Actinoplanes lobatus: one gene and its partner. Each later gene encodes a partner of the first gene's protein in a complex. Links are inferred from orthologs where the notes say so. Each region holds a gene or a part of one and is shown in the gene's direction. Other genes may lie near its edges.

What was found.
Region 2: the proteins of dnaB (region 1) and dnaG are in contact, whole or in part, in a crystal structure (PDB 2R6A), measured with the Geobacillus stearothermophilus proteins. The link is inferred for Actinoplanes lobatus from one-to-one orthologs. Residues at the interface, in WP_033016901.1 of Geobacillus stearothermophilus: Ser13, Glu15, Ala16, Gln18, Glu91, Leu92, Asp94, Ala95, Val96, Pro97, Thr98, Ala99, Ala100, Asn101, Tyr104, Tyr105, Ile108; in WP_049624496.1 of Geobacillus stearothermophilus: Lys456, Leu457, Leu458, Pro459, Ala460, Asn463, Ala464, Leu467, Leu535, Leu536, Ile537, Ala538, Gln544, Glu545, Asp548, Tyr549, His552.

Annotation. Positions count from the first base shown.
Region 1 is NZ_JACHNC010000001.1:2,210,509-2,213,886, reverse strand. What follows is about bases 285-3,109. They hold dnaB (replicative DNA helicase), read left to right. Parts: upstream 285-888; coding sequence 889-2,331; downstream 2,332-3,109. Other genes in these bases: BJ964_RS10150 (nucleotidyltransferase domain-containing protein), read right to left, coding at 3,038-3,109; BJ964_RS10155 (YbaB/EbfC family nucleoid-associated protein), read right to left, coding at 2,449-2,778; BJ964_RS10165 (YML083C domain-containing protein), read right to left, coding at 285-363. Also shown: more of BJ964_RS10165, read right to left, coding at 1-284; more of BJ964_RS10150, read right to left, coding at 3,110-3,378. UniProt on the Escherichia coli protein: The main replicative DNA helicase, it participates in initiation and elongation during chromosome replication. Travels ahead of the DNA replisome, separating dsDNA into templates for DNA synthesis.
Region 2 is NZ_JACHNC010000001.1:3,517,715-3,520,979, forward strand. Bases 1-2,989 are described here. They hold dnaG (DNA primase), read left to right. Parts: upstream 1-558; coding sequence 559-2,421; downstream 2,422-2,989. Other genes in these bases: BJ964_RS16420 (deoxyguanosinetriphosphate triphosphohydrolase), read left to right, coding at 1-547; BJ964_RS16430 (hypothetical protein), read left to right, coding at 2,418-2,954; BJ964_RS16435 (ABC transporter ATP-binding protein), read left to right, coding at 2,987-2,989. Outside these bases: more of BJ964_RS16435, read left to right, coding at 2,990-3,265. UniProt on the Escherichia coli protein: RNA polymerase that catalyzes the synthesis of short RNA molecules used as primers for DNA polymerase during DNA replication.

The DNA of each region.
Region 1 (3,378 bases):
CTCGGGGGTGGGCCACGCCGTGCCGGGTATGGAGGGTTTCTCCCGCTCCGCGGCGGCCCGCTGCTCCTCCTCGTCCTGCCAGCTCTCGGTGGTGGAACGCCACACGTGCGACCCGGTGGACGACCGCCACTCGGTGGTCTGCCGCCAGCGCGCCCCGGTGGCCCGCCACTCGGCGGTCTCGGTGCGCCAGCCGACGCCGTCGGCCGGGAAGGTCGGCCGCCCGGTGGAGGTCACCTCGGAGGACCAGCGGTTGGCCGGCTCCACGGCCTGGCCGCCGCCACCCTGGTAGGGCTCGATCTCGGCCTGCTGCGCCCAGTCGTCGGCGCGCTGCTGCCAGGTCAGTGCCTCGTCGCTGGGAGCCATGCTGCCGGTGTCGGTCAGAGAGGCCCAACGGGGCTCCGGCTCCGCGATCTCCGGTTCCCGGGTGGGCCAAGACCCCGCAGCGCGCCGACTGCGCGACATGCGGGTGCCGTAGTCCCACTCCCGTTGGTCCACCTGGAAAGGGTGACGTGCCTGAGACGGAACCGCAACGCCTCAGTGCGACGGCTTGCTCACCCGAGCCGGTATTTCCGCAGATCCAGAACCTTTTCTGCCCTCCACAGGTCAGAACAGCAAATCCCCTGCTCGGGTTCGTCGCACCCGAGAGTTATCCACATGGTGTGCACAGGGCTACCCACAGGAGTCGCCGGGGCTGTCCACAGGTTGTCCAGAGACTCGTCCACCGGAGCAGTTGGGCGGGCGGGTCGGTGATTCGTACAGTGGTCCAGCCTCACGTGCTGACTTTGATCGGAGCGAACCACTGAATCCGGTGCCGGATCAGTCGAAAGGGATGTACCGAGGCGGTTCGATCGTGAGAGCGGCCATGGCCGAGTGGAGGGGGAGTCCGGGGTGTCGATCACCGACGACGCGAGGCCGGAGTCGCGGCCGCCGTCCCAGGGCGGTGGCGGCTCCTTCAACGGGGGCGGCGGCGGGAACGGCAAGGGGCCACAGGACGGTGGTGGCGGCTACGACAAGGCCCCACCCCAGGACGTGGCGGCCGAGCAGGGTGTCCTGGGCGGCATGCTGCTCTCCAAGGACGCGATCGCGGACGTCGTGGAGATCCTCAAGGTCACCGACTTCTACCGCCCGGTCCACGCGACGATCTACGACGTCATCCTCGATCTGTACGGGCGGGGCGAGCCGGCCGACGCCCTGACCGTCGCGGCGGCCCTCGCCGACTCCGGTGACCTCCAGCGCATCGGCGGTGTGCCGTACCTGCACACCCTGATCGAGAGCGTCCCCACCGCGGCAAACGCGGCCTACTACGCCCGGATCGTCTCCGAGCGGGCCATCCTCCGCCGCCTCGTCGAGGCCGGCACCAAGATCGTCCAGCTGGGCTACGGCGCGAACGGCCACGGCGGCCGCGACGTGGACGACATCGTCGACCTGGCCCAGCAGGCCATCTACGACGTGACCGAAAAGCGGGTCAGCGAGGATTTCGCGGCCCTCGGCGACATGCTCCAGCCCACCCTCGACGAGATCGAGGCGGTCGGCGCCTCCGGTGGCGTGATGACCGGTGTGCCCACCGGCTTCCAGGACCTCGACCGCCTCCTCAACGGCCTGCACGCCGGCCAGCTGATCATCGTGGCCGGTCGTCCCGGTCTCGGTAAGTCGACCGCGAGCATGGACTTCGCCCGCAACGCCGCGATCCAGCACGGTCACGCCAGCGCCATCTTCTCGCTCGAAATGAGCAAGATCGAGATGGTGATGCGCCTGCTCTCCGCCGAGGCGCGGGTGCCGCTGCACACGCTGCGTTCCGGCCAGCTCTCCGACGACGACTGGACCAAGCTGGCCCGCCGGATGGGCGAGATCAGTCAGGCGCCGATCTTCGTGGACGACACGCCGAACATGAACCTCATGGAGATCCGGGCCAAGGCGCGCCGCCTCAAGCAGCGCCACAACCTGCGCCTCCTGGTGATCGACTATCTCCAGCTGATGTCCTCGCCGAAGAAGACCGAGAGCCGTCAGCAGGAGGTCTCGGAGCTCTCCCGTGGCCTGAAGCTGCTGGCCAAGGAGATCGAGTGTCCGGTGATCGCGGTCAGCCAGCTGAACCGTGGCCCCGAGCAGCGCACCGACAAGCGGCCCCAGCTGTCCGACCTGCGTGAGTCCGGCTCGATCGAGCAGGACGCCGACGTGGTCATCCTGCTGCACCGTGACGACTACTACGACAAGGAGTCGCCACGCGCGGGCGAGGCCGACTTCATCGTGGCCAAGCACCGTAACGGCCCCACCGACACCGTGACGGTGGCCGCTCAGCTGCACCTGTCGCGCTTCATCGACATGGCGATCTAAAAACGACATTTTCCTCGGTACGGCGTAGTGCCGCCCGAAGAAGAAAGTGGCCGGGCGCGGCGCGTAATTCGTCCGGGGTGGAGACGTGCGCCGCGCTTCTGGGGGCCGGGGGTGCTATTAGTCCTCGCTGTCCGGGCTGCGGTGATTGGTCACCAGACTTTCGATCTCGCGTGATGTGCCAGCAGAGGCGTGCTGGACTGTTTCCACGATGACGCGAGCCAGGGTTTCCACGTTCCAATCCCGGCAGGCCTGCTGGTCGAGGCGGAGGTCGACGAGCCGGCCGTCCGCATCGACGGTGGCGTGGACGACGCCGTCCTCGGATTCGGCGCTCACCTGCATGGTGGCCAGGCTGCGCTGGAGCTCGTCCACTCCGGAACGCATCTCCTCATACCGGCCGTAGACGTCTTCCAGGTCGTTCCGCAGGGAGTGATCGGTGATTCCAGTCACGGTTCTTCCTCCGTTCGCCGCGACAGTGGGGGGCGAGGAGACAATACCCAAGATCCGCGACGTTGCGTATTCCAGTAACTTCGTAACGCACACGAAAAGAGAAGCCTATCGAAATAGTTCACTCTTAAGTAGCGAAATGACTCCGTCTTGTAATTACTATGAGTGATGAACGCCACCGTGCTGGCAATTCAGCGAGCAAAAATCGATGAGTTCTTGCGGGGCAAAACGCGCAATATGGAGCCGCGGCGCTTCCGAGCAGTCACTCTGAGTTTCGGCCGGGATCTTTGCCGGACAGCATGAAACCTTCTTGAAGAGGTCCGCCCGCGGAGTCGAGGACAGCCAGCACGGCGGCGATGAGCGGCTCCCGGTCGCCGTCTACGACCACCGCCCGCTGGCCGGCCACGAGTCGTCCGGGAAGGTCCGGGTCCACCTCGCCGATGCGCCGGGGCAGCCACTTGCCCCGCGCTGACCACCGATTCCCGGCCAGGAGAAGGAAGTCGGAGGCCGCCAGCATCAGGGTCGCCGCCAGATAGGCGAGTTCCACCGGGTCGGTACAGCCGCGCAGATCGTCCACCAGATCGGTCAACAGGTACCGCTGAT
Region 2 (3,265 bases), 1.3 Mb from region 1 along the record:
GGAGCGGGCCGCGCTCTGCGCCGACGTGGCCGCCACCTACTCCACCGAGACACCCGGCGAACTGGCCGGCGCTCTCGACCGGCTGCTCGCCGACCCGGCCGTGGCGGGGGTCCGCGGCTACGACGGCGGGTACCAGTCCCTGGTCGCCCTCAAACGGATGACCAGCGTGCTGACCGGCCGGTTCGTCGCCTCGGCGGTGGGCGCCACACAGAGCCGGCACGGCACCGGGCCGCTGCGCCGGTACGACGCCGACCTGATCGTCCCGCGTACCGTCCGGGACCAGTGTGCGCTGCTCAAGGGCATGGCGCTGCGCTACGTGATGCGTTCCCGGGGCGAGGGCTGGTACGAGCGGCAGCGGACCATCCTGACCGAACTGGTGGAGGCGCTCACCCGTACCCCGGAGAGGTTGGATCCGCTCTTCCGGCCGCTTCATGCGGCCGCCGCGGACGACGCCGCGGCACTGCGCGTGGTGATCGACCAGGTCGCGTCGCTCACCGACCACGCCGCGGTGGCGTGGCACCGGACCCTGCTGGCGGGCCGCCGGTAGCGCGAGGCAGGATGTATGCCGTGGCGGGCAGGGTCAAGGACGAGGACATCGCACTGGTCCGCGACCGGACCTCGATCGTCGAGGTGATCAGCGAGACGGTCACTTTGCGATCGGCGGGCGGTGGCAATCTCAAGGGGCTGTGCCCCTTCCACGACGAGAAGACTCCGTCGTTCAACGTCTCACCCGCCCGTAATGTCTATTTCTGCCACGGGTGCGGGCAGGGCGGCGACGCGATCAAGTTCCTGATGGACGCGGAGCACCTGTCGTTCATCGAGTCGGTGGAGCGCCTGGCCGGCAAGGCCGGCATCCAGCTGCGCTACGACACCGAGCCGGGCGCTCCGGCCGGCCCGCGCCCACAGACCGGGCAGCGGCAGCGGCTCATCGCCGCGCACGCCGCCGCCGTCGAGTTCTACCGCGACCAGCTCGGTTCGCCGGGGGCGCGCAAGGCGCGCGAGTTCCTGGCCGAGCGGGGTTTCGGCCGGGACACCGCGGAACGGTACGGGTGCGGCTTCGCCCCCGACAGCTGGGACTCGCTCAGCAAGCACCTGCGCCTCAAGGGCTTCACCGCGGAGGAGCTGACCACCGCCGGGCTGGCCAAACCGGCCCGCTCCGGCTCGCTGATCGACCGGTTCCGGCGCAGGCTGCTCTGGCCGATCCGGGACCTCGGCGGCGACGTGATCGGGTTCGGCGCCCGTAGGCTGTTCGACGACGACGACGGCCCGAAGTACCTGAACACCCCCGAGACGCCGATCTACAAGAAATCGCATGTCCTGTACGGCCTCGACCACGCGAAACGGGAGATCGCCAAGCGTGGCCGGGCGGTGATCGTCGAGGGCTACACCGACGTGATGGCCTGCCACGAGGCCGGCGAGCCGACCGCCGTGGCGACCTGCGGCACCGCCTTCGGCGTGGACCACATCCAGGTGCTGCGGCGCCTGCTGATGGACAGCGACAGCTTCACCGGCGAGATCATCTACACCTTCGACGGCGACGCGGCCGGGCAGAAGGCGGCGCTGCGGGCCTTCGAGGAGGACCAGCGGTTCGTCGGGCGGACCTTCATCGCCGTCTCGCCGGACAACATGGACCCCTGTGAGCTGCGCCTCGCCCGCGGTGACCTGGCGGTCCGCGACATGATCGCGGGCCGGGAACCGCTGGTCGACTTCGCGCTGCGGCAGACCATCTCCCGCTTCGATCTGGACACCGTGGAGGGCCGCGTCGAGGCGATGCGCCGCGCGGCGCCGTTGGTCGCCAAGATCAAAGACCGGGAGAAACGCCCGGAGTACGCGCGAAAGCTCGCCGGCGACCTCGGCATGGACCTGGATCCGGTCCAGCGTGCGGTGAACAACGCGCTGCGCGGCGAGCAGGCCGAACCACGGTCCACCCGGCAGCAGGCGGCGGCCGACTCCCCGCAGCGCCTGGTCGAGCGGGAGGCGCTGAAACTGGCCCTCCAGGAGCCGGTGCTGGCCGGGCCGATGTTCGACGCGGTCGGCCCGGAGAACTACGGCGACCAGATGTTGCAGACCATCCGGGAGGCGATCACCCACGCCGGTGGCGCCGCCTCGTCCACCGGCGGCGTCGTCTGGATCGAGAAGGTCCGCGACGCCTGCCCCGACATGGGCGGCCAGATGCTGGTCAGCGAGCTGGCCGTGGAGCCGCTGTACGTGGACGGTCAGGCCGACCCGTACTACGTCCAGGTCACCCTGGCCCGGCTCCAGGGCGGGGCGCTCGCCACCCGCATCCGCGACCTCAAGTCGAAGGTGCAGCGGCTGAACCCGGTCACCAACAAGGACCAGTACCTGGCTCTGGCCGGGGAGCTCTTCTCGCTCGAACAGCAGGCACGGGCCCTGCGTGACCAGGCAGCAGGTGGACTGTGAAGCTCTTCCGACGGCGTCCCGTGCTCCCGGCGCGCTCCCGGCCCCCGCTGGCCGCCGAGGAGCGGATCCTGGCCTGGTCCGCGGTCGGCGACACGGCCGGGACGGACCGCGTGGTGGTCGCCACGAACCACGGGCTCTGGCTGCCGTCGGCGGTCGAGCGGCTCGGCTGGCACGAGATCCACAAGGCCGCCTGGTCCGGGCGGGAGCTGCGGATCACCCCGGCCGAGGTGCTGGTGGAACGCGACGGCTACACCGTGCTGGTGGACGGCCCCGAGGTGTCGTTCCTGCTGCTCGAGCCGGGCGAGCTGCCGGACCAGGTCCGTACCCGGGTGACCCGCTCGGTGGCGTACACGACGTATCACCCGCTGCCCGCGGGCGCGGTCCGGGTGGTCGGCCGCCGGGTCGGCGGCCGCGACGGGCTGAGCTGGGCGGTCCGCTACGACTCGGATACGCCCGCGGACTCCCCGGAGATCGTCGAGGCCACCGGCGAACTGGTCGGTGCGGCCCGGTCCGCGACCGATCCCAGGGACTGAAATCTGTCGTACCCCGGCCGTAGGGTCGGGGCGTGAACTCGCTCATCCACGCGCGTGGCCTGATCAAACGGTTCGGGGGATTCACCGCGGTCGACGGCATCGACGTCGACGTGCGGCCCGGTGAGGCGTTCGGCTTCCTCGGGCCCAACGGCGCGGGCAAGAGCTCCACCATGCGCATGATCGGCTGTGTCTCCCCACCCACCGACGGCGTGCTGCGAATCCTCGGGATGGACCCGCGGCGCGACGGCCCGGCGATCCGGGCCCGGCTGGGCGTCTGCCCCCAGCTGGACAACCTCGATCCCGAGCTGACC